One region of the Fretibacterium fastidiosum genome, then DNA from elsewhere that is predicted to be linked to it. Evidence: riboswitches for the same ligand, from Rfam matches in the RefSeq annotation. Region 1 holds a riboswitch; each other region holds the start of a gene.
The links. Region 1 has a riboswitch for cobalamin ahead of ACK28C_RS04040 (methylmalonyl-CoA mutase family protein). Riboswitches for the same ligand answer to the same signal wherever they lie in the genome.
Positions count from the first base shown of each region.

Region 1 (9,691 bases):
CCGCCGCCCCGTCCCGCCGCTCAGCGATGAAATAGAAACCGCCCCCGCCGTCCTCGCAGACCGCCGTCACGCTGCCCAGGGCGGTGCCGTCGTCCGCGCTGACGACCTCCAAAGCCAGCCAGTCCGCGCCGTCCGCGGCGTTCAGGTTCACCACCTGCACGCCGCCCGTGCCGCGACAGGCGACGGCGATCCGGCCGGCGTCGATCTTCGCCATGTCCACGGCGTTCCTGCCCAGCCCCTCGTACCGCACGAGCTCCTTGTTCAGTGCGCTGTCCAGCCCCACCAGGACGCTGCTCGCGTAGGTGTAGCCGGGATAGCTGCCCCGCGTCGCCGTGAACAGGGCATAGATCACGTTCCCGGCGGCGAGGACCCGTTCCGCGTGGGGGACGTACCCCGCCGGGGCGGCGGTGCAGATGTAATAACGGCCCGTGGCGGTGTAGCTCGAGGTGTTCACCTGAATGACGGCGCCCCCTTCGTGGGCGGCGGCGTACAGGTTCCCGCCGTAGGCGGCCAGGCCGTGAACGTTCATGGCGTTCGTCCAGGTCCTGTTGGCGACGGGCACGTCCCAGCTGGCGGGATTGTAAACGGCCGCCTTGTCCCCCGTGGTGTGGTCGTGCTCCAAAAAGACGTAGAGCCGCCTGCCGCCCTGCGGGAACGACGCGCCCAGGGCGTCGCCCCGAAGGCTGCCGACCGCCCTCCCGGCCTGCAGGGCCTCGTCGATGACCCCGATGGCGCCCGTGTAGCCCGCGTCCACCGTCGTGTAGGCGACGTTCGCCGCCGCCGCGCCGCAGAGCGCCAGGGCCACCAGGAACGCACACGACAGCTTTTTCATGAACTTCACCTCCTTTGAATTAAGGAAGCGCTGATTAATCTTCAAAAGTTGTTGAAAGCAATTAAGGATCATCAAACAAAGGGTATCCTTCAGCGCTTCCCTAAAATTTTAAAATGGGGCTACGCCCCCCACTTCGGGGAGCCTTCCGGCTGCCGTTCGCTGGCGCTCACGGGCCGTCAGTCCCAATCCCCACGCGCTTCGCGCGGCCTGATGAAGTTTCAGGCACTGAAGGGAGCCCATACGGTTGACAGTTCTCAACGACTGAATCAGTGTTTCCTTAAGTGGGGCCGGTCGCGGTACAGGCTGTCAAGCCCCCGGCGAAACGTTCCGGCCTTCAACGAACCAGGTGGGCAACCCCATCACTCCTGTCGGTCCCGACCCCTCTCATAGAGCGCCAGCAGCTCCAGGGCCGCCTGGGTGGCGGCCAGCTCGCCCCGCTCCACCCGCTCCTCGATCTCCGGCATCTCCGCCGCGACGCCGGGGTCCTCGTAGAAGCGGCGCAGCAGGTGGTCCTCTACCATCGAGTGGACCCAGGACAGCGCCTGGCGCCGGCGGCGTTCCGCGAAAACGCCCGAGCTCCGGACGTTTTCCATGAAGTCCTCCACCATGCCCCACACCTCCGGGATGCCCTCGCGCGTCAGGGCGGAGCAGGTGTAGGCACGGCTCGTCCAGCCGTCCGTGGAGGGCCGCAGGTAGTGCAGGAACTGCTCGTAGTCCGCCCGGGTGGTCTGGGCCCTCATCCGGTTGGCCCCGTCGGCCTTGTTCACCACGATGGCGTCCGCCAGCTCCATCACCCCCTTCTTCATCCCCTGGAGGTCGTCTCCCGCGCCCGTGATGACCAGGAGCATGAAGAAGTCCACCATGTCCCGCACCGTCACCTCGCTCTGGCCGACGCCCACCGTCTCCACCAGGACGACGTCGTACCCCGCCGCCTCGCAGAGCAGCATCGTCTCGCGGCTCTTGCGCGTGAGCCCCCCCAGCGTCCCCCCGGAGGGGGAGGGGCGGATGAAGGCGTTCTCGTTCCGGGACAGCTCCTCCATGCGCGTCTTGTCCCCCAGGATGCTGCCCCTCGTCACCGTGCTGCTGGGGTCCACCGCCAGCACCGCCACCCTGTGCCCCCGGTCGCAGAGCCACGTGCCCAGCGCCTCAATGAACGTGCTCTTGCCCGCACCCGGCACGCCCGTGATGCCCACGCGCACGGCGCGCCCGGTCCGCGGCAGCACGGCGGAGATGACCTGCCGGGCCAGGTCGAAGTGGGCCGGCGCGTTGCTCTCCACCAGCGTGATGGCGCGGGAGAGGACCGCGCGGTCGCCCTCCAGCACGCCCTCCACGTAGTCCCGAAGCGCCAGCTTCCGGCGTTTCGGGACGGGAGCAGGGGACGGCTCCGGCGCAAACGCCATGCCGTCGTGGGCGTCGGTCACGCCGCCCATGACGCGGCAGGCGAACTCGGCTCCAGCCCCTTCCGGCGTCCATTCGGGCCTAGTCGTCGTCGACACGGCGGTTGAGCTCCTCCATGACCTTTTTGGCGGAGACGGGGATGACCGTCCCGGGGCCGAAGATGGCGGCGGCGCCGTGCTCGCGCAGGAAGGCGTAGTCCTGCGCCGGGATGACGCCGCCCACGACCACCATGATGTCCTCGCGTCCGCGCTTCTTCAGCTCGTCCACCAGCTGCGGCAGAAGCGTCTTGTGCCCCGCGGCCAGAGAGCTCATGCCGACGACGTGGACGTCGTTGTCCACCGCCTCCTGGGCCGTCTCCGCCGGGGTCTGGAACAGCGGGCCGATATCCACGTCGTAGCCCATGTCGGCGAAGGCCGTGGCGATGACCTTCGCGCCCCGGTCATGGCCGTCCTGCCCCATCTTGGCGACCATGATGCGCGGGCGGCGGCCGTGCTTCCTCTCGAAGTCGTCCGTCATCCTCCGCACCTCGTCGATGACGTCCGCGTCCTTGAACTCGCTGCTGTAGACGCCGGAGATGGAGCGGATCACCGCCTGATGGCGCCCGCAGACCTTCTCCACGGCAGCCGATATCTCGCCGAGCGACGCCCTGGCCCGTGCCGCGTCCACGGACAGCGCCAGCAGGTTGCCCTCGCCCGTCTCCGTGGCCTTCGTGATGGCGTCGAGGCACTCCTTCACCTTCTCCTGATCCCGGTTCTCCCTCAACTTCTTCAATCTCGCAATCTGCGCCTCGCGCACGGCCGTGTTGTCCACCTCCAGGATCTCAAGCGGGTCCTCCTTGTCGAGGCGGAAGCTGTTGACGCCCACGATCTCCTCCGCGCCCGAATCGATGTGGGCCTGACGCCGGGCCGCCGCCTCCTCGATGCGCATCTTCGGAAGCCCCGTGTCGATGGCCGCAGCCATGCCCCCCAGCTCCTCGACCTCCTGGATGTGGGCCCAGCTGCGCCGCAGGAGCTCGCTGGTCAGGGACTCCACGTACCAGGAGCCGCCCCAGGGGTCGATGACCTTGCAGACCTTCGTCTCGTCCTGGATGTAGAGCTGCGTGTTGCGCGCGATCCGCGCGGAGAAGTCCGTGGGCAGCGCGATGGCCTCGTCCAGGGCGTTCGTGTGCAGCGACTGCGTGTGGCCCAGCGCCGCCGCCATGGCCTCGATGCAGGTGCGCTCCACGTTGTTGTAGGGGTCCTGCTCCGTCAGGCTCCAGCCGGAGGTCTGACTGTGGGTGCGCAGCGCCATGGACTTGGGGTTCTTCGGGTCGAAGCCCTTGACGATCTTGGCCCACAACATGCGGGCGGCGCGCATCTTGGCGACCTCCATGAAGTAGTTCTTGCCGATGCCCCAGAAGAAGGAGAGGCGCGGGGCGAAGGCGTCGATGGTGAGCCCCGCCTTGATGCCCGTGCGCAGGTACTCCAGGCCGTCCGCCAGCGTGTAGCCCAGCTCGATGTCCGCCGTGCCCCCCGCCTCCTGGATGTGGTAGCCCGATATGCTGATGCTGTTGAACTTCGGCATGTACTGCGAGGTGTAGGCGAAGATGTCCCCGATGATGCGCATCGAGGTCCTGGGCGGGTAGATGTAGGTGTTGCGCACCATGAACTCCTTCAGGATGTCGTTCTGGATCGTGCCGGACAGGACGGACTTGTCCACGCCCTGCTCCTCCGCGGCCAGGATGTAGAAGGCCAGGACGGGCAGCACGGCGCCGTTCATCGTCATGGAGACGGACATCTGGTCCAGCGGAATGCCGGAGAACAGGATTTCCATGTCCAGGATGGAGTCCACGGCCACCCCCGCCTTGCCCACGTCGCCCACGACGCGCGGGTGGTCGGAGTCGTAGCCGCGGTGCGTCGCCAGGTCGAAGGCGATGGAGAGGCCCTTCTGGCCCGCGGCCAGGTTGCGCCGGTAGAAGGCGTTGCTCTCCTCGGCCGTGGAGAAGCCGGCGTACTGGCGCACCGTCCAGGGGCGCGTGACGTACATCGTGGGGTAGGGCCCCCGCAGGAAGGGAGGCAGCCCCGGCTTGTCGAAGGCCAAATGGGCGAGGTGCCCGCCCTTCGCCTCCGTGTAGAGGGGTGGGACGTCGATCTGCTCCATCGTTCGGGTCGTCATCGCCTCGGGCGCAGACCCCGTCTCCGCCTCGAAGTTGCGGCTCCAGACCGCCTCGTCAAAGTCCGGGCCGGAAGTGGGGCAGTTCAGCGAAATTTGCGTAAAATCCGGGTTTTTATACGATACGGACATCTTTAGAACATCCCCTTCATCTTCTGAAATCCGGACAAAGTCTCAAGACAGTTCGAGCGGACGCTGATGAAGCCCTCCACGCCGGCCTCGACGTAGGCGTCCTTGAACTCCGGAGCTGGCTCCCCGGCCAGGTAGACGCCCATCTTCGGCGCCCGCTCCTTGATCGCCCGCGCCAGCGGCGGCACCACCTCAGGGTACGTGGCGTCCGTGGAGCAGATCACCGCGATCTCCGCACCGCTCGCGGCGGCGGCCTCCGCGCACGCCTCCGGCGTCTCGAAGCCGTCGTTGCGGAGCATCTCGAAGGCGGCCACCTCCATGAAGCTCGAGATGAAGTCCGCCCGTGCCTTGTGCTGGGGGATGGGCCCCATGTTGGCCAGAAAGACGCGGAAGTTATCACCCGTCCGCGCCCTGTAGGCCTCCGTCCTGGCCCTCAGCTCCTCGAACTGCTCCGTCCAGCGGTGGGGCCTCACGGGCTCCGCCGCGACGTCGCCCCTCCCGCCTCCCAGCGCGGCCCGGACCTCGCCCAGCGTGGCGCCGGCCTCGGCCGCTGCGGCGACCTTCCCGATCAGGCCGTCGCCCGACAGCCCCTCGAGGGCCTTCTTCACCCCGGCGTCGTCCCGCGCCCCCCGGGCGCCCTTCAGCGCCCGCAGACGCTCCTCCCTTAGCCCCTCCCAGTCCGGCGACCCGAACTCCGGCAGGGGCTCGCTCATGTTGGGGTACATGTTCGTGCCGACGGCGCGGTCGGAGCGCTTCGCCAGGTTCTTCCAGCGGCTCGCGAGGGTCCCGGCCACGTCCTCCTGCAGCACGCCCGCCTTGACGCTCTCCAGGAAGCCGCCCCGGCCCTCGATCTCCTGAAGCCTGGCCCAGACCCTGCGGCTCAGCTCGTCCGTCAGGGCCTCCAGATACCAGGAACCTCCCGCGGGGTCAATGGGCTCCCGCAGGTTGAACTCCTTCTGAAGCATGATCTGGGCGTTGCGGGCCACGCGGCGCGAGAATTCGGAGCCTGGCCGCAGCGCCTCGTCAAAGCAGCCGACGGTCAGCCCCTCCACGCCGCCCACGATCGCTGAAAACGCCTCCGTGGCACCGCGCAGCATGTTGACGTAGGGGTCGTACACCGTGCGGGTGAAGCGGGAGGTGCGGGCGAAAATCTGGGACTTCCGGGCCTCTTCGCCGCCGCCGAAGCTCTCCGCGATCTGAGCCCACGCGATGCGCGCGGCGCGCAGCTTCGCGATCTCCATGAAGAAGTTGGCCCCTTGCGAGAACTCGAAGCGCAGCCGGCGGGCGAATTGCTCCACCGAGATGCCCCGCGCCAGCATGGCGCGCAGCGTCTCGATGGCGGCCGTCATGGCGCAGGCGGCCTCCTGGGTCGCGTCCGCGCCGCCGTCGTGCGGCACGCTGCCGCGGATCAGGACCGTGCGCAGCGGGGAGCCGGCGGCCTCGGCCCAACGGATCGTCTCCGCCATCTCGTCCCAGAGTCGATCCAGGGGCGCGGGCAGCCCCCCCCTCTCCAGCAGGCAGCCCATGGGGTCCGCCCCCACGCAGCCCGCAAGCGTCCTGGGGGCGACGCCCTCCCTTTGGGCCAGCGCGGCCACGAAGCCCAGCAGCGGCGCGGCGGAGGCTCCGGCGTAGATCGCCAGGGGGCGGCCCAGCAGGCCCTTCAGCAGGGCCTCGACGTCGTCCAGCGTGGAGAGGGAGACGCCCGCTCCATCCGTCCCCGGCGCGTCGGCGTCCAGCCCCGCCTCCGTCCGGGGGTCCAGGCGAAAGGCGACGGAGTTGGCCCCCCGCTCCAACTCGTGGGCCAGGCTTCTGTGGGCCTCATGGGGCAACGCCTCATCGCAGAACTGCACGATCTCCCAGGCGCGCTTCAGGTTGCCGGAGGCCTCGTTGCCCCGCAGGGAGTAGGAACCGGGGTAGGTGCGCGCAGCCCTCAGGCCCCCCGTGTCCTCCGCCGTGTACATCGGGTTCAGGGTGATGCCCTCGTAGGTTTTGGTGAACATCTTCTTGTCGAAGGGTGCGCCCTTCAGGGCTGCGGTGGCCGCCTCCTTCCACGCCTCGTAGCTCAGAGGGGTGAACTCGTCGAAGGCGACGTCGGGAAGGTGCGCGGCAGCCGTCTGGCCCCCCGCCCCCGGTTCTTTTGCATTGCTCATACACGATTCCTCCCGTTCTGGCGACGGCGCGGTCCTGCGCCGCCCCAAGGTCTTTGGACAGGGCGAAAGCCCCGTCCGGCAGCTCCGCTGCCCAACGCAATCCGGGTCCCGCCGCACCCTGGCACGGCAGGACGACAAGCCGCCCGCCTCCACGCGGAAGGGGAAGGTCTTTCCCGGCAGGTCTCCTGGCTCTCATTCATCCTTCGCCCGCGCCTTCCCGCCCCACGGCAGTGGCTGACCTGCGGGCTCGTCGTGATTACAGTGGCCGGGCCGCTCCGGTTTCGCACCGGATTCCCTGCAGCCGCAGAAAATTTTCGTTAACTTTGTGTATTATAACGTAGGTTCGTGACTTCGGGACGCCCACAAAGGGCAAATGGCAGGGCAAAGAGGGGCAAAAGCGGAAAAATCGCCCCAGGCTCCACGCCGGAGGGCAGGAGTCCTCGAGAGGACGCGGCAGGGCGAAAGCGCGGAGGCAGGGGGCCCTGCCTCCGCACAAAATCTCTTGAAGATATCAGCTCCTGTACGCCTCGGGGATCGAGTGAAAGTCCTTGTCCCCGCGCCCCGACAGGTTGACCAGGATCGTCTCGCCCTTGTCGAGCGAGGGCAGGAGGCGCAGCGCCCAGGCCAGCGCGTGGCTGCTCTCGAGCGCCGGCAGGATGCCCTCCCGCCGGCAGAGGGTCCGGAACGCGGCGAGGGCCTCCTCGTCGGTCACCCTCTCGTAGCGGGCCCGCCCCACGTCCTTCAGCCAGGCGTGTTCCGGCCCCACGCCGGGGTAGTCGAGCCCTGCGGAGATCGAATAGACGGGGGCGGCCTCTCCGGCTGCGTCCGTCAGGACGTAACTCCTGAACCCCTGAAAGACCTTCGGGGTCCCGAAGGCCAGCGTCGCCGCGTGGTCCCCCAGCCGGTCCGTCCCCCGGCCGGCCGGCTCCACCCCCACCAGCCGGACCTCCGCGTCGTCGAGGAAGGCCGAGAAGAGCCCGATGGCGTTGCTGCCCCCTCCGACGCAGGCGACGGCGTAGTCCGGCAGTCGCCCCTCGCGCTTCAGAAACTGCTCCCGCGCCTCGCGCCCGATGACGCTCTGGAACTCCCGCACGATGGAGGGGTACGGGTGCGGCCCGACGGCCGAGCCCAGGAGGTAAAAGGTGTCCGGCTCCTCCACATAGACGGACAGGGCCCTGTCCACCGCCTCCCTGAGGGTCTGCTGCCCCTCCGTCACCGCCACGACGCGGGTCCCCATGGCCCGCATCCGCTCCACGTTGGGCCTCTGGCGCTCCATGTCCAGGGCTCCCATGTACACCGTGCACTCCATGCCGAAGAGCGCGGCGGCCATGGCCGAGGCCGTGCCGTGCATCCCCGCGCCCGTCTCCGCGATGATGCGCTTCGCCCCCATGCGCCTGGCCAGGAGGATCTGCCCGATGCAGTTGTTGATCTTGTGCGCGCCGCCGTGGTTCAGGTCCTCCCGCTTCAGGAAGAGCCGCCCCCCGCCCAGGTCCTCCGAGACGTTGCGGCACTCCGTCAGCGCCGAGGGACGCCCCACGTAGTCCCTGAGGAGCGTCAGGTACTCCTCCTGAAACGCCGTGTCCGCCATCGCGTCCCGGAAGGCCTCGTCTAATTCGTCCAGGCGCGCCTTCAGCGGTTCGGGGATGAACTGCCCGCCGTACTCCCCAAAGAACCCCGTGACCATCGCTTTCCTCTCGACGTCGTTCGCCATCGTAATCTCCTCCTGAATAAAGCAAAAATGAAGTAAAAGTTTGGGATACAAAAAAGCCCGGGGCCAAAGGGTCGGCCCCGAGCTCTGACGCTCTCGATACAAAACAAAAGGGCCGGAGGGTTGATTCCCTCCGGCCCTTAAAGCGCTTTCTTCTTCAACGCGCGCGGACAGAGGGCAGCTTAAGGCTGCCACCACCACATCCCGTTGTTCCGAACCTGCACTGCGGCCTCTCCGTCTCTGCGCCTCATCGCTCTCGTCCTCCCCTATACCAATAAGGGTAAATTCAGCATTAAATTATCACCACTGCGTTAGGATGTCAAGAGTTTTCGAGCGCATTGTATTGCCGCCCTTCGGGGTTGTGTATATAATAGCGGCGAAGTTGTTTTTTATCCCGGTGAATGGCCTTCCCCGGCGTTTTGACGAGCTGAAAAAGCTTTGTGCGGCAGGAGCGGCCCTCCGGGTTTCGCGCGTTTGCGCGACGGCGCTACGGGATGTTTTTTCGGCTTTTGATGCGGCAAGGGAGACGGAAAGATGACGATTCGGAGCAAGATGTTGGGGACGGTTGCAGCGGTTTTCCTGGTGTTGTTCTTGATGGTCGGGGTCGTTTACCTCTGGGGCGGCTCGACGCTGTCCTCCGTTCTGAGGGGAGCCGGGGTGGAGAGCGTGTCCCAGTCGGCCCAGGTCTTTCGAGGCGTCCTGACCCGATCCTCCGCGGTCCTCTCGGCCTCCGCCGAATCGCTGCGGTACGCTTATCTGAACTTCGGGGCGGTCTCTCAGGACGAGGTGGCCCGCGCCGCCGCCGCCCTTCTGGCCAAGAACAGGCCGAACGGCATCAAGGAGCTGTTCTGGGGCTACGAGTCGGATGGGCGCTTTGCGGACGGAGGCGGCTGGAAAGCCCCCGACGACTTCGACTCCCGGACGCGCCCTTGGTACAAGCTGGCCGTCGCGGCCAGGGACGGGGAGGTCATCTGCTCAGAGCCCTACATCATCGCAGCGACCAACAGCCTTGGGATCACCATGGCGGTCGCCGTCCGGGACGACGCGGGGAAACTCCTTGGAGTCGTCGGCGCGGACCTGGACGTGGATCAGATCAGTTCGCAGACGGCGGCCCTCAAGATATTCGGCCAGGGCTCCGGGGTTTTGATCCGCAAGGACGGCCTGATCGTCGCCTCCCCCCAGAAGGAGCAGGTCATGAAGGCCAACCTCCTGACGGACCCGGCCTTTCCGGAAAGCGTCCGCCAGACGGTCCGACGGATGACGGCGGGCGAGAGCGGGGCCACCGAGTACACCCACGAGGGCGAGAGGCGCCTGATGTTCTAC
Region 1 covers NZ_OZ209244.1:891,022-900,712, forward strand. The annotation lists gene ACK28C_RS04025 (Synerg-CTERM sorting domain-containing protein) at 1-832, opposite strand, end outside; gene meaB (methylmalonyl Co-A mutase-associated GTPase MeaB) at 1,192-2,328, opposite strand; gene scpA (methylmalonyl-CoA mutase) at 2,312-4,513, opposite strand; gene ACK28C_RS04040 (methylmalonyl-CoA mutase family protein) at 4,516-6,660, opposite strand; cobalamin riboswitch at 6,818-6,981, opposite strand; gene trpB (tryptophan synthase subunit beta) at 7,172-8,371, opposite strand; gene ACK28C_RS04050 (methyl-accepting chemotaxis protein) at 8,903-9,691, shown strand, end outside.

Region 2 (9,691 bases), 400 kb from region 1:
TCACAGCGGACACCAGCACGCGGCAACCGTCAAAGGTCGAGAGCCGGTCCAGCAGGCTCTCCAGCTCACCGCCGCTCCCCCCGACGAAGGCGTGGGTCGGGCGGGGCAGCCCGTCGAGGAGGGCGAGGGCCCGACCGGCGTGGATCGTCATGTTGTGCAGCCGAAACCGCTCCCGGTTGCGCTCCAGGAGCTCCAGGGCCTCCGGGACGCACTCCAGGGCGTGAACCTCCCCGTCGGGGCAGGCCAGCGCCGCCGCGACGGAGACGGAGCCCGTGCCCGCGCCCACGTCCCACAGGACGGCATCCGGCGACAGCTCCAGCCGGTCCAGGACGACGCTTCGCACCTCCGCCCTCGTCATGGGGGGTCGGCCCCGCACGAAGTCCTCGTCCTTCGGCCGGCCGAAGGGCGGCGTCCATGGCTCGGCGTTGCGCAGCAGGACGAGGGACAGCGGGTCGAAGTCTCTCCCCGCCAGCTCCGCCGGACGGCCCCGCGTCACGCGCTGGTCCGGGTAGCTCAGGCGCTCCCCCACGACGACCTCCACGCGCTCCTCCAGGCCGCCCACGGCGCCCGCCAGCGCCTCGCAGGCCCAGCGGGGCGAGCACTCGTCCCCGCAGAAGAGCGCGGTCAGACGACCCCGCTCCACGGCGTTCAGGAGGCGGGAGGCCGTCAGGGGCCGCCCGTGCCCCGACAGGATGGCCGCGTCGGTCCACGTCTCCCCCGCCGCGGCACACAGGCTCTGGAGGGAGCTCACGCCGGGCAGGACGCGCAGCGGCGCGGTCGGAAAGCGGCGCTTCAGCAGCGGCAGGAGGCTGTAGAGCCCAGGGTCCCCCGAAACCAGCACCGCCACCGTGCCGCGCTCCAGTTCCTCCGCGACGCGGTCCAGCGTCTCCGAAAAGCGCCCCAGCGTCAGGACGTTCGCGTGTCCCGCGACGAGGGGCAGGTGCCTCGGCGCGGCGACGGCACAGCCCGCGCCCCGAACGGCCTCCGCCGCGGCGGGCGTCATCTGGTCCGCAGCGCCAGGCCCCACCCCCACCACGATCAGTTCATGCTGCATGACATCGCCTCCAGCAATTGGACGGGCGTCACACCGCAGGCCCCCGCATTCCGCGAAAGGCCTCTGCGCCGGGCGTCTCCCCCAAAATCGCGCCCTCGTTGTCCACGAACGCCGCCTCGATGGGGAGCTCCCCGAAGGAGCGGTCCGTCGCGCGGCGGGCCGCGACGGCCGCCAGCGCCGTCCAGAGGCTTTTCAGCCCGAATTCCTCCAGGAGGCCCATGGCGTTCTCCGTCGTGCGGCACTCGTAGAGCCTCCGCACGGTCTCAGCGGGCGCGCCCGCGATCGCCGCCTGCGTGCAGAGCGCCTCGAGCCGTCCGTCCGCGTCGCGGTTGTGCGTGCGGAACGACCCCGCCGCCACCTTCAGGAGCTTGCCGGGATGCCCTCCCAGCAGGCCACGCTCAAACCCCATGCGGTGCGCCTCGTCCAGCACGAAGCCCGGATAGTTCCCCGCCTGGACCACGCAGCGCCCCTCGATGCCGAAGGCGCGGCGCAGGGCCTTCTCCCCCGTGCCGCCGAACGTGATGACCAGCCGCTGCACCCCCAGGGACCGCATGACGCTGAGCTCCATGGTCATCGACGCCAAAAGCGCCGCCTCGTCCATGGGGCGCACGACGCCCGTCGTCCCCAGGACGGAGAGCCCGCCCACGACGCCGAGGCGCGGGTTGAAGGTGCGCCGCGCCACCTCCTCGCCGCCGGGGATCGAGATCGTGACGCGCACGGCGCGGTCGCCCAGCACCTCGCGCAGCGCGTCCACGATCATCCGCCGTGGGCCGGGGTTGATGGCCGGCTCGCCCGGCGGGACCTTCATCCCCGGAAGCGTCACCGTGCCCACCCCCGGACCGGCGGCAAAGACGACCTCGCCCGGCGCCTCCGACACCTCGAGCGACGCGCACACCGTCAGCCCGTCCGTCGCGTCGATGTCGTCCCCCGCGTCCTTCACCACGCCGCACCCGCCCGGCACGGCGTGGACGTCCAGCGTGAACTCGCGCCCCGTGGGGCCCGTCACCGTCACCCGCTCCGGCAGGCCCTCCGTCAGCAGGAGGGCCGCCGCCTTTGCGGCCGCCGCGGCGCAGGTTCCGGTCGTCACTCCTTCCCGAAGCCCTGTCGCGTTCACCGGTCCTCCATGCCGTAGAACAGGGCGTTGAGGATGGCCGCAGCCACGGTGGAGCCACCCTTGCGCCCCATGGCCACGATCTGCGGCACGTCCGTCGCGGCCAGGACCTCCTTGGACTCCACGACGTTCACGAAGCCCACCGGAACGCCCACCACCAGCGACGGGCGCGCGCGGCCCTCACGGATGAGCTCGCACAGGCGCATCAGGGCCGTCGGCGCGTTGCCGATGGCGAACACCGCGTCGGGCGTCGCCTCGACGGCACGCTCCATGCAGACGACGGCGCGCGTGACGCCCCGGCGCCGGGCCTCCTCCCCCACCTCCGGGTCCGCCATGCGGCAGACCACCTCCACGCCCCAGCGGGCGGCCGAGGGCTTGCTGACCCCCGCCGCGGCCATGGCCGTGTCCGTCACCACCGCGACGCCGCGCCGCAGGGCCTCGCGCCCCAGGGTCACCGCGCCTCGCGAGAACGCGAGCGTCCTCACGAAGTCGAAGTCCGCCGTCGCGTGGACGACGCGCTTCACCACGGGCAGCTCCTCCGCCGCTCCGCGCCATTCCCCCATCTCGCGCGCGATGATCTCCATGCTGGCGCGTTCGATCTCCTCAGGCCTCATGCCATCGTTCCCCCTTCTCCCAATCCCTCATAACCCGCAGGCCCCCAGCCCCGCCCGATGGGCCCCCGCACCACAGGACGATCATCCGAGCGGCAGAGCGGCCAGGAGAAGGCTCAACAGCACGAGCGGCAGCATCGTCCCCACGTTCCAGAACAGCATCGACCGCGCCAGGTCCGGCGGGAAGAGCCCGAAGTAGTACCCCGCGTTCTGCCGCACGGCGCGGGTGAGGATCCCCAGCCCGTTGCCCAGAAGGAGCGCGAAGACGGCCTGCGCCGGGCTCAGGTCCCCCGCCGCCAGGCCACCCCCCGCCAGCGACAGCGCCGCGGAGACGTGGGCGATGGACGCCGCCGCGACGGCCCAGCCCGCAAGCGGCAGGAACGTCCCCCCCATGAACCAGCGCTGGAACGCGCCCTCCAGCCAGGGGACCAGCGCGTAGGCCGCGGCGAAGAGCGCCCAGGCCAGGGGCAGCGTCCGCAGGAGCTTGGCGTGAAGGCCCTTCAACAGGCCCTCGCGCCGCGCCGCCCCCCCCCCCGCCGTCTCCTCGTCCGGCCCCGCCTCGCAGCCCCCGCCCCGGCGCAGGAGGACCAGGGCCAGCGCAAAACGGGCCGCGCTCCGCAGGAGGAGCACGACCGCAAAGACGGCGCCCGCGCCCCCCGCCATGGAGGCGCAGAGCGCGAACGTCGCCGGCCAGCGCCGCAGGTAGGCGGGGAATGCCAGGGCGAGCGTGCCCCAAAGCGCCGCCCTTCGGTCCAGCCGCCCCTCGTCCAGTGCGGAGGCCAGGATGGCCGCGCCCGCCCTGGACGAGCCGAGGCTGACGGTGAGGGACAGGCCCACCAGCGGCCCGATCCCGTGCCGCCGCAGCCAGGGCGTGAGGCGCGCCATCAGCCGGTCCGCCAGCCCCCAGCGCAGCACGGCTCCGCCGATGGCGAGCCCCAGCAGGATGTCCGCCGTCAGCCACACCTCGCCCTCGAGGAGCCCCGCCAGGTTCATTCCGCCGCCCGGAGCCTCCAGAGCAGCAGCACCGACAGGTACTCCTTCGCCGGGGCGACGGCCTCGGCGCCGCAGAGGACGCACTCCTCCGGCAACCCCGCCCGATCCACCCGGATCGTCTCGCGCCACGGGCCGGACCGCGCCACCAGGCCGGCCAGCTCCTCCCCCAGGGCGCTCGGCTTGTAGAGCGCCGCGGCGTCCGCAGCCCTGAGCGCCGCCTCGATCCTGGAGGGCTCCGCCGTGCCAGGGACGACGCAGAGGACCTCCTCGCCCAGCGCCAGGAAGCGCCGAGCGCAGGACGCGGCCAGCGAGTGAGCCGAGACGCCGGGGACCAGCTGCAACTCCAGGTCCGGCACGAGTTCCCGCCAGACGCCGTACAGGTAGGCCCCCGTGGCGTAGAGCGCGGAGTCCCCGATCACGGGCAGGGCAACGGTTCGGGCGCCCTGCCAACGGGGCCGAAGCCCCTCCAGCTGGGCCCGCAGCTCCGCGTCGCGCCGCGCCGCGTCGTAGACCATGGGAAAGACGATCGGCACGGGGTCAAAGGCGCCCCCCAGCCGCTCCGCCAGCGCCCCTTCCGCCACGCCGGGCCTTCCGGCCCCTGAGCGGGGCACCAGCACCAGGTCCGCTTCCTGAACGGCCCCCAGCGCCCCCACCGTCACGTGGTCCACGCCTCCGGGGCCGACGCCGACGACGATGAGCTTCATCGGGCCGCTTCCCCGTAGAGGACGTCCATCAGGAGCCGTCCGCCCCGCTCCAGCCCCAGGAGGGAGGGCCGGCTCAGGAGGTTTTCCGGCATGGCCGCCAGGCGGGTGCGCTCCAGGGCTCCGGCCCAGCGCCGGGCCCGCACCGCCTCCAGCGTCGAGGCGTTCATCGCGCCCTGCTGGACGAGGTAGACGTCCAGCCCATCCTCCAGGAGCTTCAGCACCCGCTCAAGCCCCCAGGGGGCCAGTGCGCTGCCCTCGCGAATGGGTTCCGCCTCCCGCGCCGCGTTCTCGCCCCCGGCCAGCTCGATGAGGTGCGCCGCCCAGGAGCCCGGCGCGCAGGTGTGCAGCTCGCGCGCCGTGGCCTCCAGGAAGACGCGCGGCACCCTCCCTCCGGCGGCCTCCCGCCTCGCAGCAGCCTCCTGCCGGATCGCCGCCCTGGTCGCCTCAAGCCGCTCCACGCCCGATTCGGGGTCCAGGCCGAGGATGCCGGCCAACGTCCGCAGGTAGTCCGCAAAGCCGTCCCAGGAGGGTGGGTCGATGGACTCCACCCGGACGCCCGCCCGCTGCAGCACGTCCGCGAGGCCGGGGTTCGCGCGCTGCGTCAGGCCCCGCATCAGGACGACGTCCGGCGAGAGCGCCAGGATGGCCTCAGCCCCCGTCTGCTTGGAGAAGCGCGGGAGGTTCGGGAGAAGGTCCGCGTCGTCGTTCTCCGACAACCCCACCAGCGACTCCGCCCCGCCGAGGGCCACCGCGTTGTCCGAGTGCCCCGGATAGAGCGAAACGACGCGAAGGGCCAGCGCAGGCGCAGCGAGGCCGGGGGAAAGAACAAGGGTTAACATCAGGAAAAAGAACAGCAGGGACCGTGTCATCACTCGCAGAGAGCGCGCCACATCACGTCCCCCCTTTCTGATCGGTAAGATAGAAACGGCGCGCCGTAGAGGGACTCCAGGACGCGCCCGTCCAGGGCCTCGACGGGCCCCTGAGAGCAGAACCGCCCTTCCTTCAGGGCCAGGTAGTCGTCGATGAAGGGAAGCGCTGCATTGACGTCGTGTACCGCGGCGGCCACCGTCCGCCCCTCCCGCGCCAGCTCGCGCAGCAGGCCCAGGACGCGAGCCGCCTGATGGGGGTCCAGGGCCGAGGTGGGTTCGTCCAGCAGCAGCACGGGGGGGTCCTGGACCAGCGCGCAGGCCAGGACCACCCGCTGCGCTTCGCCGCCCGACAGCGACGTCACGTCGCGCGACAGGAGGGAGCGCACCCCCACGCGCTCCGCCGCAGCCTCGATGAGCGCCTCGTCCTCCGCGTTCAGGGGTCGGGCGGGGAACCCGCGGTGGGGCAGTCGCCCCATCCCGATGACCTCCCAGACGGAGAAGGGGTAGAGCGGGCGAAAGTGCTGCGGCACGACGCCCACCAGCCGCCCGAACTGCCGCCGGGAGACGCCCCGCACCTCGCGCCCCAGGAGCGTCAACCCGCCGCCGTAGGGCAGGAGGCCGGCCATCGTGCGCAGGAGCGTGCTCTTGCCGCTGCCGTTGGGGCCGATCAGCGCGGTGAACCGCCCCGAAGGCAGGTCCGCGGTGAGGCCCCGCAGGACCCTCCGGTCCCCGTAGCCGGCGGTCAGGTCCGCGAGGCGAAAGCAGGCGGCGCTCATGACCGCCGCCCCCGCCGGATCAGGAGCCAGCAGAAGAAGGGCCCGCCAATCAGCGCGGTGAGCACGCCGACGGGCAGCTCCCCAAGGGCCTGAGCCACGCCGTCCGCCGCCGCCAGCAGGCAGCCTCCGGCCAGGAAGGAGAGCAGGATCAGCGGCCGGTGCGCCGGGCCGACGGCCAGCCGCAGCAGGTGCGGCACCACGAGGCCCACGAAGCCGATGATGCCGAAGAAGCTCACCGAGGCCGCAGCGCCCAGGGAGGCCGCCAGGAGCAGAAGGCACCGGAGGCGCCTCTCGTTGACGCCCAGCATCGCGCCCCGGCCGGAGCCCAGGGACATGGCGTCCAGCATGGGGGCACAGAAGAGCCCCGACGCCAGCACCAGGGCCGCCGCGCCCCACACGGCCGCGCCGCCGGAGGCTCCGGCCCCCGAAAAGCTCCCCATCATCCACAGGACGATCGCGCCCAGCTTGTCGTCCGCCACCGCCTTGACGAACGTCACTCCCGCGGACAGCACCGCGTTGGCGACGATGCCCGCCAGCACCAACTGCCCTCCGCCCGCCCGCCAGGCGATGAGCCCCACGAGGCACAGGGCCCCCACGGCCCCCGCGAAGGCCGCGGGGATCACTGCCGCGGTGCCCAACAGGAGCCCCAGCGCCCCGCCGAAGGCCGCCCCGGCGGCGATGCCCAGCGTGTAGGGCTCCGCCAGGGGGTTCGCGAGGATGCCCTGCAGGAGCGCGCCGGAAACGCTGAGCAATCCGCCCGTCCCCACCGCCGCAAACAGGCGGGGCAGCCGCACGGAGCGGATCACGAGCGCCTCCGGCAGGGAGGCCTCCGCCTCCGGCAGGCGCGGGGACAGCAGATACAGCACGCGGGGAAGCGGGATATCCCACTCCCCCAGCGTGACGCGCCACACGACCGCACAGGCAAGAGCGAGGAGAAGCGCCCCGCCGACGGCCCAGGCCCTGCGGCTCTGCGCCTTGCGGCAGGCCGCGATCTCAGTCATCGAGGAAACGCGCCCGCGCTACATCATCTCGCGGATGCGCTCGACGAAGCTCTTCGCGATGTTCTCGTCCTGACCCAGTCCAACCAGGTAGGGTGTGACGTCCTTGTAGCCCGCCTTCTTCAGCACGTTCAGCCAGGACTCCTCGTCGTCCGCGCCAGCCAGGTCGTTGTTGGCGTGGTCGCCCGCCACGATCATCAGCGGGGAGATCACCAGCTTGCGGATGTCCTTGTGGCGCTTAAGCGCGCGGATGACGTCCTCCACCTTGGGCTCGGCCTCCACGGTGCCGAGGAAGAAGCGACCGTAGGCGACCTTGTCGAGGGAGAACTGCAGCTGGCTGTACATGGCGTGGGCGATGTGCTCCGGCGTGCCGTGCCCCATGAGGACGATGGCCGTCCCTTTGTCCTTCAGCTGCTTCTCAAAGCGGGTCATCAGGAGCTTGGCCATCTTGTCGCAGTCCTCCACGCCGTTCAGGCAGGGGGCTCCAAGGGCGATCTTCTTGAAGCCGTACTTGCCCTTCAGGGACGCAAAGGCGTCCACGACGTTCTGCATCTCGTCGTACTCCTCGCCGGGGATGATGTGCGTCGGCATGACGTACACGTGGGTGAAGCCCTCGTCGTTCATCGCGGCAAGCGCCTGAACCGGCGTCGGCACGACCTCGTTGCGCTCGCGGGCGATCTTGCGGCGGATGATGTTCGACGTGAAGGCGAGGCGGACCTCCGCGTCGGGGAAGGCCTTCTTCGCCGCCTCCACCAGGTTGTCGATGGCGGGACGGGCCTCCGGCATGGACGTGCCGAAGGACGACACCAGGATCCCCATCTTGTCGGGCTTCGCGTCGCCGTGGGCGGACCATGCCGGGGAAGCAGAAAGCAGCGCCGCAGCGACCAGCATTACACAGACAAACTTGTTCATGACACATACCTCCATCGTGATAAGGATACCCCTGCCCTCGCAGGGTAGAGCACAGCCTGGTGAAAAGGCGTGAAAAAAGGAGGCTCGGCATCGCGCCGGGCCTCCTTCGCCGTATGCGGTTCGCAGTCTGCGTCCTGCAGCAGCACCGGAGGGTTGCCCACGCAAATGCCCATCGGTCCTCGCGCAGGGTCAATATCCTGACTTCCCCTCCTCCTCGTCCGCGCCCTTCCCGAAGGGGTTTCCCCTTCAGTGGGCCTTGCCTGCGGATTCGTCCGGGTCACAGTGGCGGGGCCGCGCGGGTCTTGCACCCGCTTCCTGGCCCTGCGACGCCTTATTTAAGGCTATTTAAGCACATTGCTCCACCGCTGTCAAATCCCCGCGGGGCCCAATCCCGCAGGAACGTGAAGCGCGGGCAAAGCAGGGGGCCAACAATCAGTTGTCCATCCCCCGCCGCAGTGCCTCCACCTCGCCGAGGGATAGCCCGGTGAAGTCAACGACCTGCTCCAGCGGGACGCCTCGCACCAGCATCCGCCGCGCCGTGGCGGCGATGCCCCTTGCCTCTCCAAGCTTTATGCCTCTCGCCTCTCCAAGCTGAATGCCCTCCGTCCTGCCAAGACGTATGCCCCTGGCCTCCACCTTATCCAAAACGCTCAGCATGGTAACGCTCTCCCCCTCCCTGAATTGATTCTGCGCATCCTCAAATCGATGGTCCCGCGTCAGTGCAGACAACAGCTTCAGCACTCCGTCCACGTGCTCGACAACCCGACGGGAAGGAACGTAATCCCGCTTCCTCCTCATCTGCACAAAGTAGTCCGCCACTATCCTGAAGTCGCTCGTGAAACGCTCCACCTGCTCGTCCGTCAGAAAGGATATCTCGAAGAGATTCACCCTGTGATCACTCACAAACGGCTTCATTTCATCGGGAACCCGGACCCTCTCATAGAGCGACCGAGGCCCCGTCCAGGGCTCTTCGCCAAAGTAAAGGACCAACGTCACCACGGGGTAGAGGCCGCCTTTTTCAGACAGCTGGTTGCGGTAATCCGCCCCCTCGTATCCCAGCACCCGAAGCGGCATGTCCCTGTCGATCCGGGTTTGATTCTCAAAGCCGATCAGCGAGATGACGATCCCTTCCGGAGCCCACAGCTTGGAGACGTCCCGTTCCTGCTCGCGGAGTTTGCCGTCCGCCTTGTACTGGGTGCGCGCCTGCGTATCACGCAGGTCGTCGGGGAGAATCCGCCTCTCTCCGTTGAAGAGCAGCACGTTCACGATGTCCGCAAAAACGTCATTGTAGGACTCAAGGTGCCGTTCCGTGATGTCCTTCTCAGGCATCCCCCGACCTCCTGTCGCCTATGTTGTCTTCATTATAGCAAAGTCGGGCCGTCAGCCCAAAACGCAGCGCCGGAGGCGGTGCTGCGGCATCGTTCGCCTGCACCGGCCCTCCAGGTCCAGTGCAAGCGAGCCGCCCTTCTTGCCCTCGCCAGGTTTCTTGCCGTCATCAGGCTTCTTTCCGTAAAAGGACGTGGCCTTCCCGGTGTTGGACCTGGACACCAAACCATACTGTTTGATGGTGCCCGTGACATTCCATACCGTACAGAACCACCAGAACCACGAATCCGGTTTCACAGCCACGTCGTTCGAGACCCGGACGTTCACCAGACGATCG
Region 2 covers NZ_OZ209244.1:1,291,526-1,301,216, reverse strand. The annotation lists gene cbiE (precorrin-6y C5,15-methyltransferase (decarboxylating) subunit CbiE) at 1-1,054, opposite strand, end outside; gene cbiD (cobalt-precorrin-5B (C(1))-methyltransferase CbiD) at 1,083-2,168, opposite strand; gene ACK28C_RS05555 (precorrin-8X methylmutase) at 2,165-2,779, opposite strand; gene ACK28C_RS05550 (hypothetical protein) at 2,861-3,769, opposite strand; gene ACK28C_RS05545 (precorrin-2 C(20)-methyltransferase) at 3,766-4,473, opposite strand; gene ACK28C_RS05540 (ABC transporter substrate-binding protein) at 4,470-5,312, opposite strand; gene ACK28C_RS05535 (ABC transporter ATP-binding protein) at 5,342-6,118, opposite strand; gene ACK28C_RS05530 (FecCD family ABC transporter permease) at 6,115-7,119, opposite strand; gene ACK28C_RS05525 (sirohydrochlorin cobaltochelatase) at 7,138-8,028, opposite strand; cobalamin riboswitch at 8,198-8,377, opposite strand; gene ACK28C_RS05520 (Rpn family recombination-promoting nuclease/putative transposase) at 8,461-9,357, opposite strand; gene ACK28C_RS05515 (hypothetical protein) at 9,409-9,691, opposite strand, start outside.
Region 2: another riboswitch for cobalamin. It lies ahead of ACK28C_RS05525 (sirohydrochlorin cobaltochelatase); the one in region 1 lies ahead of ACK28C_RS04040 (methylmalonyl-CoA mutase family protein).

Region 3 (9,691 bases), 200 kb from region 1:
TGCCTTGCCTTACGGTTCTGGGCCACCGTCTTATTCGCCTTCTCCGGCATCTCATCCTCCTCCCCAATTTCATTTAGCTTTTTATTTTATCACACAATCTTGCATTGACAAGAGGCTTTTCTTCGTGGCCACGCCGCCCGCCACCGCTATGCGCAATCGCCTCCTGGAATTATTACTTCCTAAAATGCTCCTCCATTATAGCATTCAGCTGAGCTGCAATCTGTGAAAACTTTTGGTTCAAATCCAATGTTTTTACGCTTATTCGGTTCCCACTCATCTGATAAACGTTGTTCGGCTGGATGGCCTCATCGGTAGCTGCATACAGCAGCATACCGGAAACCTTATGCGGTTGGGCTCCGAAATTCGTGTCCGTGTTTTTTACGTAAGTGAAAATCTGATACAGATTGTTGGAATGAAGCGTGTGAACGTCATACTGCGTCTGCGTTGTGCGCCTATAATACTTGGCATCAATAATAAGGACTTCGCTGCCCCTGATCAGCATGATATCGCTCTGCATAATCGGCAGCATTGTTCCGTTGCCATCATCAAGCGCCCACGGAATTTGCGAGGCCGTTACCGTCACCTGCGGGCATTCCCTGACATAATATTCGAGGATAAACTTCTCGTAGAGACGATTCATACGCTGTTCATCAACAAAGGCTGCCAGCTTATACTCGCCGGAATCCGTGGTCAGCAGCATTCCATCAATAATGAGCTGGCACAGGCCGATGAGCATACGGTAGGTATTGTTGTTCCTCTGAAAACGGATAGCTGACCACCTAATCGTGGTGGGATCAATCGTACTTACCTTGGAAAAAAACAGCATCTCTTTTTTCAGATTGCTCTTGTACTCCTGGTCTACCTTCGTATGCCGGAGCAAGAGCATGACGGTCGTTTTCAGTATCTGATTCAAGAGATTGTTTTCTGACAGCTCATCATACTCACAGGTCAGCATGCACTTTCTGGCAAGGCGATTTTGAATGGTTCTCGGCATATCAATTTTGCCACGGACCACAGCCACATCCTCTTTGCGATTTAGATACTCTCGATACAGGCCCTGCTTCAGTTGGCGACCGATACCCTTGGCGAGGACCGCCGCAAAAAGGTTATGTATGTTCTCGAATTCTTCGGTAGCGACATCCTCATAACCACCTTGATTCAGCGCGGTGAAGGCATACGAAAGCATATAGTATATGTTTTTTATGAAGATGCTCCTATCCTTTATCATTGAAACACACCCAGTAAAATATTCTCCCAGTGTCGGAGCTTGTTGACATCGTCAAACCAATATTCACTCAACATCGGCAGAATATCGTAATCGACGATGGAATACAGCCAGTCCCTGGTGCAAACATCTCTGCCACAAAAATAGCTGTGGCCGACGCAGAATCCCTTGCCCAGCGACCTGTCGAGAGAAATCTCCCGATTCAATTCCTTAACCTTAGATACCAGCTCATTCAGTGTTTCGTTATTCAGGCTGTTTTGATACTGGATGAAGCCGTCAGAATCGAAGCCCGGTTCCATTTCAAAGAAGCTGAAGCGGCGACGAAGAGCGTAGTCAATCATGGCCAGGCTGCGGTCTGCTGTATTCATCATGCCGATGATGTACAGATTTTTAGGAACTGAGAAGGGAAGTCCATTATAGGCCAATGTTGCCTTGGTGCCTCTATAGTCTTTCTCAATGAGCAGAAGCAGCTCTCCGAAAATTTTACTCATGTTGCCACGATTGATCTCGTCAATGATAAAGAAGAAATCTTTATCCAATCGGTTCGCGGCCTTCTCACAAAAGCGATAAAAGATACCATACTTGAGCTCAAAACCGTCCTCTACGGGCTTGTAGCCCATCATGAAGTCCTCATAGGAATAGTTTTGATGAAATTGCACGAATTCAATCCTGCTATCATCTTCTTCTCCCATCATAGACCATGCCAGACGTCTGGCAGCAAAGGTCTTTCCCACGCCGGGAGCGCCCTGAAGGATGATATTCTTTTTATTTTGAAGAACGGATACAAGGTTTTCATAACGTTTTTCCGTCATGTAAACTTCATCAAGGAAATCACTCTTTGTGTATGCGTTAATGGGAGCCACCACTGTAACCGGATATTTTTCGCCCGATGCGGCAGTAACATACAGTTTAACGTTGCTCAAATCAGCCTTATCGAGTGCCGCAGAAAGCTCATCCCTCAATTTCCAAACGAAGCTGCCTTCTTCATTTTTATCAGCGTTACGGCCCACGTAAAGAACCGTCCACCACCGTGTGGAGCCATTGTCTCTGGTGTTTGGTGAAATGCCGGTGGCTTCACAAATGCGCTTTGCCAGTCCGAATGAACCGGCGTTGTAGAAATTTTTTGTCTCACCGTATTTCATGGCAAGCTGTGTGCAGGATGCCATGCCGCCGTAGTCTTTTATGCGCTTCATGATTTCCAGTGCACTGGTGGTAAAGACGGTTTCGTCCTCGAGGAGTTTGCTCCAGTCATCGACAGTAAGGCCGGAATCATAATCGGAACCATACCATTTAACAGGCTTTGCAGCAGCGGCATCCTTTTGCGAATAATATCTGCTGATGTAAAATCCAACGTCAATGGTCAGAGTTTTCAACTCAGGATCGGAATAGCACGTCTCGGTCAATTGCGATTCGAAGAGGTTCACCAGCTCGGTATCTTCTTTTAAAGCCAGGCTGATCTCATCGTAAAGTCGTAGGAAGTTTCGGATATTATCGGCATAAGCGCCTTTTTTGAAACGGTAATTCGAGTTAAGTTCGTTGGCAACTGCTTTTGCTTCACTGAACTTGTAGATGTAGTATTTGTCCGGATAACGGAGCCACAAGTAGGTGCTGATGGAATTTTCATACTGATAATGCTGTGCGTCCTCGCTCCCGTACTCCTTCAAGAGGATGGACGAGTGCGCACTAAAAGCATCCATCCGTTCAAACACATCCTTGCTCTCATCGAACAGAGCAATGAACATGGAACGAACCTCTTCATGAGCGGACCTGGCGAAATCGACGATCATGCCCTTCGGGAAGTAATTTGCGGAAGTCAGTAAATTGAGGGTTTTGTCCAAAGACCGACTCAGCATCTCCGGAAAATCAACTGCGTTCACATCCCAATTATCCTGAAACCATTTCACGGCTTCCCATTTGTATTTCTCATTTTCCCACTGTTTTGAAACGAAGTTCCGTTTGTACTCAACCAGTATATCCTTCAGTCGAAATGGATCAAACATGGCAAACACCTCTCAAATGCTTGTCGTGCTATAGCGAAAACCAGGTGCTTTTATTATAGCGCTCCATCATCAAGGCAGGAAATTGAACCTCAACGCCGCCCGCCACTGCTTCAGGCCAGACGCCATCCCCCAAAACGGGGTGACAGGACCGTTGAGCGACAGCAGACGATCGGCGGCCTTGTTGCTTTTTTGAGGGCGTTCCATTAGAATGACGTCTTGTACAAACAGGCTGTTTGTATATGGAAATGCGTCATCGTCCTCCCTGTCCGACGCGCGATACGGTGGGGACGGTGTAGATGGAATGGGGTGAGAGTCCCCGCGCGGCCGGCACTGTAAGCGTGAACCCATGCTGAAGCGTCTCTTCGGGACGCCATGACGAACGTCAGTCACTGCGGCATCAGGCCGTGGGAAGGCAGGCATCGGGCGCTGGGGGCTCTCCCCCTGAATCGCAAGTCAGGAGACTTACGCATTTTCTCTGGAGGACGTTGGCCCCCTGCCCAGGGCGGACGTCTTGGCGCGTGAAAACGGACGCGCCGACCTTCTCGCTTGCAGAAGCGCAGAGGGCCGGCGCGTTTTTATCTCTGCGACGCGCAAAAGGTGCGGGCTTGCCGCCCGCAGGAGTTTTGCACTATTTTTGGAATTTTAGGAGGCAAACATGAAGAAAACGGTTTTTGCGGCGCTTTCCCTCGCGATGGCGCTCCTCTGCGGCACGGCCCTGGCGAAGGATGAGATCGTCCTGTCGGGCGGCGATAACGCCATGGCGGGAAAGATCGACCCCGTCCGCGGGTATGGTGTCTGGGGACCCGACATCTTTCACTGCCACCTGCTGAAACCCGGCAAGGACAACCTGCTGGAAAAGGACCTGGCAACGGATGAGAAGGTCAGCGAAGACGGGCTGAGGTACACGTATGAAATTCGCGAGGACGCGAAGTTCGCCGACGGCCACCCCCTGACAGCGGAGGACATCGTCTTCACGTTTGAGAGCACGAAGGCCGCCGCATCGGTCGCAGACCTCTCGATGTTGGAGAGCGTTCGGGCGCTCGACGACCGAACGGTGGAGTTCACGCTCTCCCGTCCATGGTCGTTCTTTCCGCACCTCCTGAGTTACGTCGGCATCGTTCCGAAGCACGCTTATAAGGAGGGCTACGGTGACATGCCGCTGGGCTCAGGCGCCTGGCGTATCGTGGACTTCCAGATCGGACAGCAGATGATTTTGGAGCCCAATCCGCACTATTACGGCAGGAAGTCCCCCTTCAAACGGGTGACGATCCTCAAGGTCGACGACGACGCCACGCTCGCTGCAGCGAAGTCGGGACAGTTGGACTTCGTCTTCATTCCGGCGGAGTTCGCGGCCACAAAACAGGAGGTGCCGGGCATGAAGCTCCTGACGCTCGACACCTTCACCTCGCTGGCGATCAACCTGCCCGTCATCCCCGAAGGGGTTGCCTCAGGAGATGAGAAGGTGGGTAACAACGTGACCTGTGACCCGGCCATCCGCCGCGCGCTGAACGTCGGCATCAGCCGTCAGCTTCTGGTCGATCAGGCGTTGAGCGGAATGGGGAAGCCCTCCTTCACCATCGGCGGAGGCTGGCTGCCCTGGGCCTCGAAGCGGACGTTCGAGGACGGACGCCTGGAGGAGGCAAAGAAGATCCTCGAGGACGCCGGCTGGGTGGATTCGGACGGCGACGGCATCCGGGAGAAGGACGGCCTGAAGGCGGAGTTCACGATCAAGGGCCGCAGCAACGACATGCCTCGTTACAACGTGGTCGTGGCGGTCGCGGAGAGCGCCAAAGCGCTTGGAATCCATATTATCCCTCAATCCGCACCCTGGGTTGAAGCGCGCCACGCCCGCGCTACGCCGACGTGCTGGGCGTTCGGCTACCCCAGCCCTTCGGACTTCTATCTGTTTTACCATTCTTCGCAGATCAACAAAGGCGTGATCGGCAATCCGCCCTCGTACTCCAACCCGGAGGTCGACGCCCTGATCGACAGGGCGCTGCGCGCCACAAGCCAGGAGGAGAGCGACAGGCTGTGGCAGCAGGCTGAAGAGCTGGCGGACGCAGACGTGCCGTTCCTGTACGTTGCCTGTCCCCAGGACAACTACCTCGTCCGCGACGGACTGACGATACCGCCGCTAGGAAGGGTCAAATCCAGAAACCAGGGCGGAGCGGGGCTGGAGAACCTGAACGAGTGGAGCTGGAGCGAATGAGACAGCGGGGGATCGCTCCCCGGGGGAAGGAGAGGGGTTAGTGAGTAAGGGATTCGCACGGTACGTCGCGGGGTCTCTCGGGCGGTTGCTGCTCCTGCTCGTTTCCTGTTCCGCGCTCAGCTTTTTTCTGGTCACGGCGTCACCCTTGAAAGCGATTGATGCCTTCCTCGGTGAGGTCAACGTCTCAGAGGAACAGCGGGCCCACATCGAGGAGCAGTGGGACCTGAACCGGCCGCCCCTGGAACGCTACTTCAAGTGGGCAGCAGCGGCCCTGCGGGGCGACCTCGGACAGTCCATCATGCACCACAAGCCGGTGTCGCAAGTGCTGGCGGAGCGTTTCAAGGCCTCGCTGCTTCTGATGGGCACGGCCTGGGCGCTGTCCGGCGTCCTTGGCCTGATTTTAGGAATCGCCGCCGGCGCCTGGCGGGGCGGTTGGCCGGACAGGGTGATCAAGACCTTCAGCCTGCTTCTGGCCTCCACTCCGACGTTTTGGCTCGGACTTCTGCTCCTGATCGTGTTTGCCGTACAGCTACAGTGGTTCCCCCTGGGGCTCTCCATCCCCATCGGCCGCGTGGCCGCGGAGACGACGTGGGCCGAGCGGCTGCACCACCTCATCCTTCCTGCGTTGACGCTGTCCATCACCGGCGTGGCGAACATCGCGCTGCACACCCGACAGAAGCTGATCGACGTGCTGGAGAGCGAATACGTCCTCTTCGCCCGTGCCCGCGGCGAGTCGCTGGGGCAGATCATCCGGCGCCATGGCCTGCGCAACATCGCCCTGCCGGCGATCACGCTGCAGTTCGCCTCGGTGAACGAGATATTCGGCGGCTCCGTGTTGGCGGAGAAGGTGTTCTCCTACCCCGGCCTGGGCAGCACCGCCGTCGAGGCCGGCCTCCACGCGGACGCACCGCTCCTGATGGGCATCGCCCTCTTCAGCGTGCTCTTCGTCTTCGCGGGGAACCTGGCCGCGAACGTCCTCTACGGGTTGATCGACCCGCACATTCGGGAGGGAGAGAAAGCCCATGGCTGAAGCGCTCGTCAAGGCAGCGCGCGGCCCGTGGCTGAATCACCGCCGCAGGACGCTCTGTGCGATTGGGCTGGGGGCTATCCTCCTCGCGGGGATCTTCGTCTGGGGATCGCTCCTTGGCCCCGGCGACTATGGCCCCAACTACTCGGCTCGGTACATCGCCCCCTGCGCCGCTCATCCCTTCGGGACCGACAGCCTGGGGCGCGACATGTTCTTTCGCGTCGTTGCGGGCCTGTCGCTCAGCATCCGCATCGGTCTGACGGCTGCGGTCATCAGCTCGGTCATCGCGCTGATCCTGGGGAGCCTGTCCGCCATCTTCGGCGGGCGGACGGACTCCGCCGTCAGCTACTGCGTTGACCTGTGCATGGGCGTGCCACACCTGATCCTGCTCATCCTCATCTCCATCGCCGCCGGAGGAGGCGCCGCAGGCGTCATCACAGGGGTCGCCGTCACGCACTGGCCGAACCTGACGCGCCTCATCCGCGCGGAAATCCTCCAGATCCGCTCCGCGCAGTACGTGCAGGTCGCGCGGAAGATGGGAAAGGGCCCGCTCCACATCGCCCTGCGGCACATCGTCCCTCACGTGTTTCCACAGTACGCCGTCGGCCTGATCCTGCTGTTTCCGCACGCGATCCTTCATGAGGCCGGCATCACGTTTCTGGGCTACGGTCTGCCGCTCGACACGCCGGCCATGGGCGTCATCCTCGCCGAGTCCATGCGACACCTGGCGGCCGGCATGTGGTGGCTGGCGTTCTTCCCCGGCCTGGCGCTGCTCCTCGTCGTACAGCTTTTCGACGTCGTGGGCGACAGCCTGCGGGTGTTCGTCGACCCGCACGCTGCGAGGGAGTAGGGGGGACTGGAGATGGGCGAATTGAAAGACAGCCTCCTGAGAGTGTGCCACCTGTCCGTGAGCTTCGAGAGCTACGACACGCGCCTTGAGAGGGTGGACTACTGCGCCATCACCGACCTGAGCGTGTCGTTGGAGCGCGGAGAGATCCTGGCCGTCGTTGGATCGAGCGGCTCCGGCAAGAGCCTGCTGGCTCACGCGGTGCTGGGGATCCTGCCCGACAACGCGCGCGTTGGAGGCGAGATGTTCTACTGCGGCGCGGTCATGACGGACGGGATGAAGTCCCGCCTGCGCGGACGTGAGATCGCGTTCATTCCGCAGTCCGTGGCCTACCTCGATCCGCTGATGCGCGTGGGAGACCAGGTGTGCGGCACGGCGGGGGAAAGCGCTCGGGAGAGGCAACGGGCGGCCTTTCGTCACTTCAACCTGAAGCGCGAGACGGCGGATTCCTATCCCTTTCAGCTTTCGGGCGGAATGGCCCGGCGCGTCCTCCTGTCCACGGCGTTCGTCGCCGACCCGGAGCTTCTGATTGCGGACGAGCCGACACCTGGACTGGACCTGGAGCTGGCCATCGAGGCGCTGAAGGACTTTCGCGTCATGGCGGACCAGGGGAAGGGCATCCTCCTCATCACGCACGACATCGATTTGGCGCTTGGCGTGGCGGATAAGGTCGCGATTTTCCACGAGGGCCGCGTCGTGGAAACCGCCGCGGCGGCGGCCTTCAGCGGGGACGGCGCCGGCTTGAAGCACCCTTACAGCCGCGCCCTGTTTCGGGCTCTACCCCAGAACGGGTTCTCCCTGGAGCGCTGCCCCGCGTGCGGGGCAAGCGAAGCGACGTGGGACGTGGACGGAGAAACGATGAGGTGCAGGTGCAGCGATGCTTGAGGTAAACAACGTCGGCTTTCATTACGGCGGCGGACCATGGGTCCTGAAGGACGTGAGCCTTAAGGTCGCCGATGGGGAGCGCATCGCCATCCTTGGCCCCAGCGGCTACGGCAAGAGCACGTTGGCAAAGCTCATGGCCGGGTACGAACGCCCCGCGGAAGGCGCGGTGCTGTGGAACGGCGCCCCGCTGCCCGGCCGCGGCTACTGCCCCGTTCAGCTGATCTACCAGCACCCGGAGCGGGCGCTCAACCCGCGTTGGAAGATGCGGCAGTCCCTGTTCGAGGCCGGAGCGCTGGACGAAGACGTCCTGCGCGAGGTGGGCATTCGCCCCCTGTGGTACGATCGCTGGCCCATCGAGCTCTCGGGCGGCGAGCTGCAGCGCTTCTGCGTGGCGCGCGTCATGCGGAGCGAAACGCGCGTCCTGATCGCCGACGAGATGACGACGATGCTGGATGCCTTGAGCCAGGCGCACATTTGGAACTTCGTGCTGAACTATGCGGACCGGAACGGCATGGCCGTGGTGGCGATAACGCACAACCGCGCCCTGGCGGAGCGCGTCGCGGACCGCATCATCCACATTCCGGAGCTGAATCACGTGCAGGTGGACCGCAGCAGCCTGTGACGTTGAAACAAACCCACGGTGCGCGAGGCGCAGAACGGATCAGGGAGGTATATTTTATTTTTAAGGAGGGCAACAGGTTGAGGTTTTTCAAGAGAAGCTTTTTGGCGTTTTTGTGCTGTGTGCTGTGCGCACAAGGCGCGCTGGGCGCCGAATTCGTCAAGTTTGTGGACGACAGCGGGCAGGAGGTGACGGTGCCGCGCTCGCCGGAACGTGTTCTCATCACGTCCATCATGCCTTTGACGAGCGTATACTGCCTCTATCGCGGCGGCATTACAGGATTGATCGGCATCTCAGACGGCACGAAGGTGGCGGCACGGTACTCCTACCTTGCAAAGATGTTTCCGAAAATCCTCGATATTCCTTCCGACTTCATGAAGGGCGGCGAGGTGAACGTCGAGGAAGTCCTGAAGTTGAAGCCGGACGTCGTGTTCTACAACGCCTCGCGTCCGGAGGAGGGGGAAGCCTATCGCCGCATCGGGCTTCCTGCCGTGTGTTTCCGCACAGAAAAGTATCATGGCGACCCGCTGGGGACGATTGCCGACTGGCTGGGCTACCTTGAAAGAGTATTTGGCGCAGGCGAGGGGACGGCGGGCGTTTCGGACTATGGCGCGAAGACGCTTCAAATGGTGCGGGACCGTATCGCTGCGGCGGGCGACCTCAAGCGCCCCAAGGCGGTGATCTTTGCCGGGTACAGCGGAAACCAGCTCGTGGCGTCGGGCTCGAATCACTATTCCGAGTTCTATCTGCGCGAGTGCGGGGCGGTGAACGTAGCGGCGGAGATTGACGGCCAAAAGGGCGTCAACCTCGAGCAGATCTACGAGTGGGACCCGGAGGTCATCCTGATCAACAATTTCTGCCCCTATGTGCCTGAGGATT
Region 3 covers NZ_OZ209244.1:1,091,583-1,101,273, reverse strand. The annotation lists gene smpB (SsrA-binding protein SmpB) at 1-50, opposite strand, end outside; gene mcrC (5-methylcytosine-specific restriction endonuclease system specificity protein McrC) at 173-1,228, opposite strand; gene ACK28C_RS04840 (AAA family ATPase) at 1,225-3,225, opposite strand; cobalamin riboswitch at 3,462-3,710, shown strand; gene ACK28C_RS04835 (ABC transporter substrate-binding protein) at 3,881-5,434, shown strand; gene ACK28C_RS04830 (ABC transporter permease) at 5,475-6,464, shown strand; gene ACK28C_RS04825 (ABC transporter permease) at 6,457-7,311, shown strand; gene ACK28C_RS04820 (ABC transporter ATP-binding protein) at 7,324-8,193, shown strand; gene ACK28C_RS04815 (ABC transporter ATP-binding protein) at 8,186-8,815, shown strand; gene ACK28C_RS04810 (ABC transporter substrate-binding protein) at 8,893-9,691, shown strand, end outside.
Region 3: another riboswitch for cobalamin. It lies ahead of ACK28C_RS04835 (ABC transporter substrate-binding protein); the one in region 1 lies ahead of ACK28C_RS04040 (methylmalonyl-CoA mutase family protein).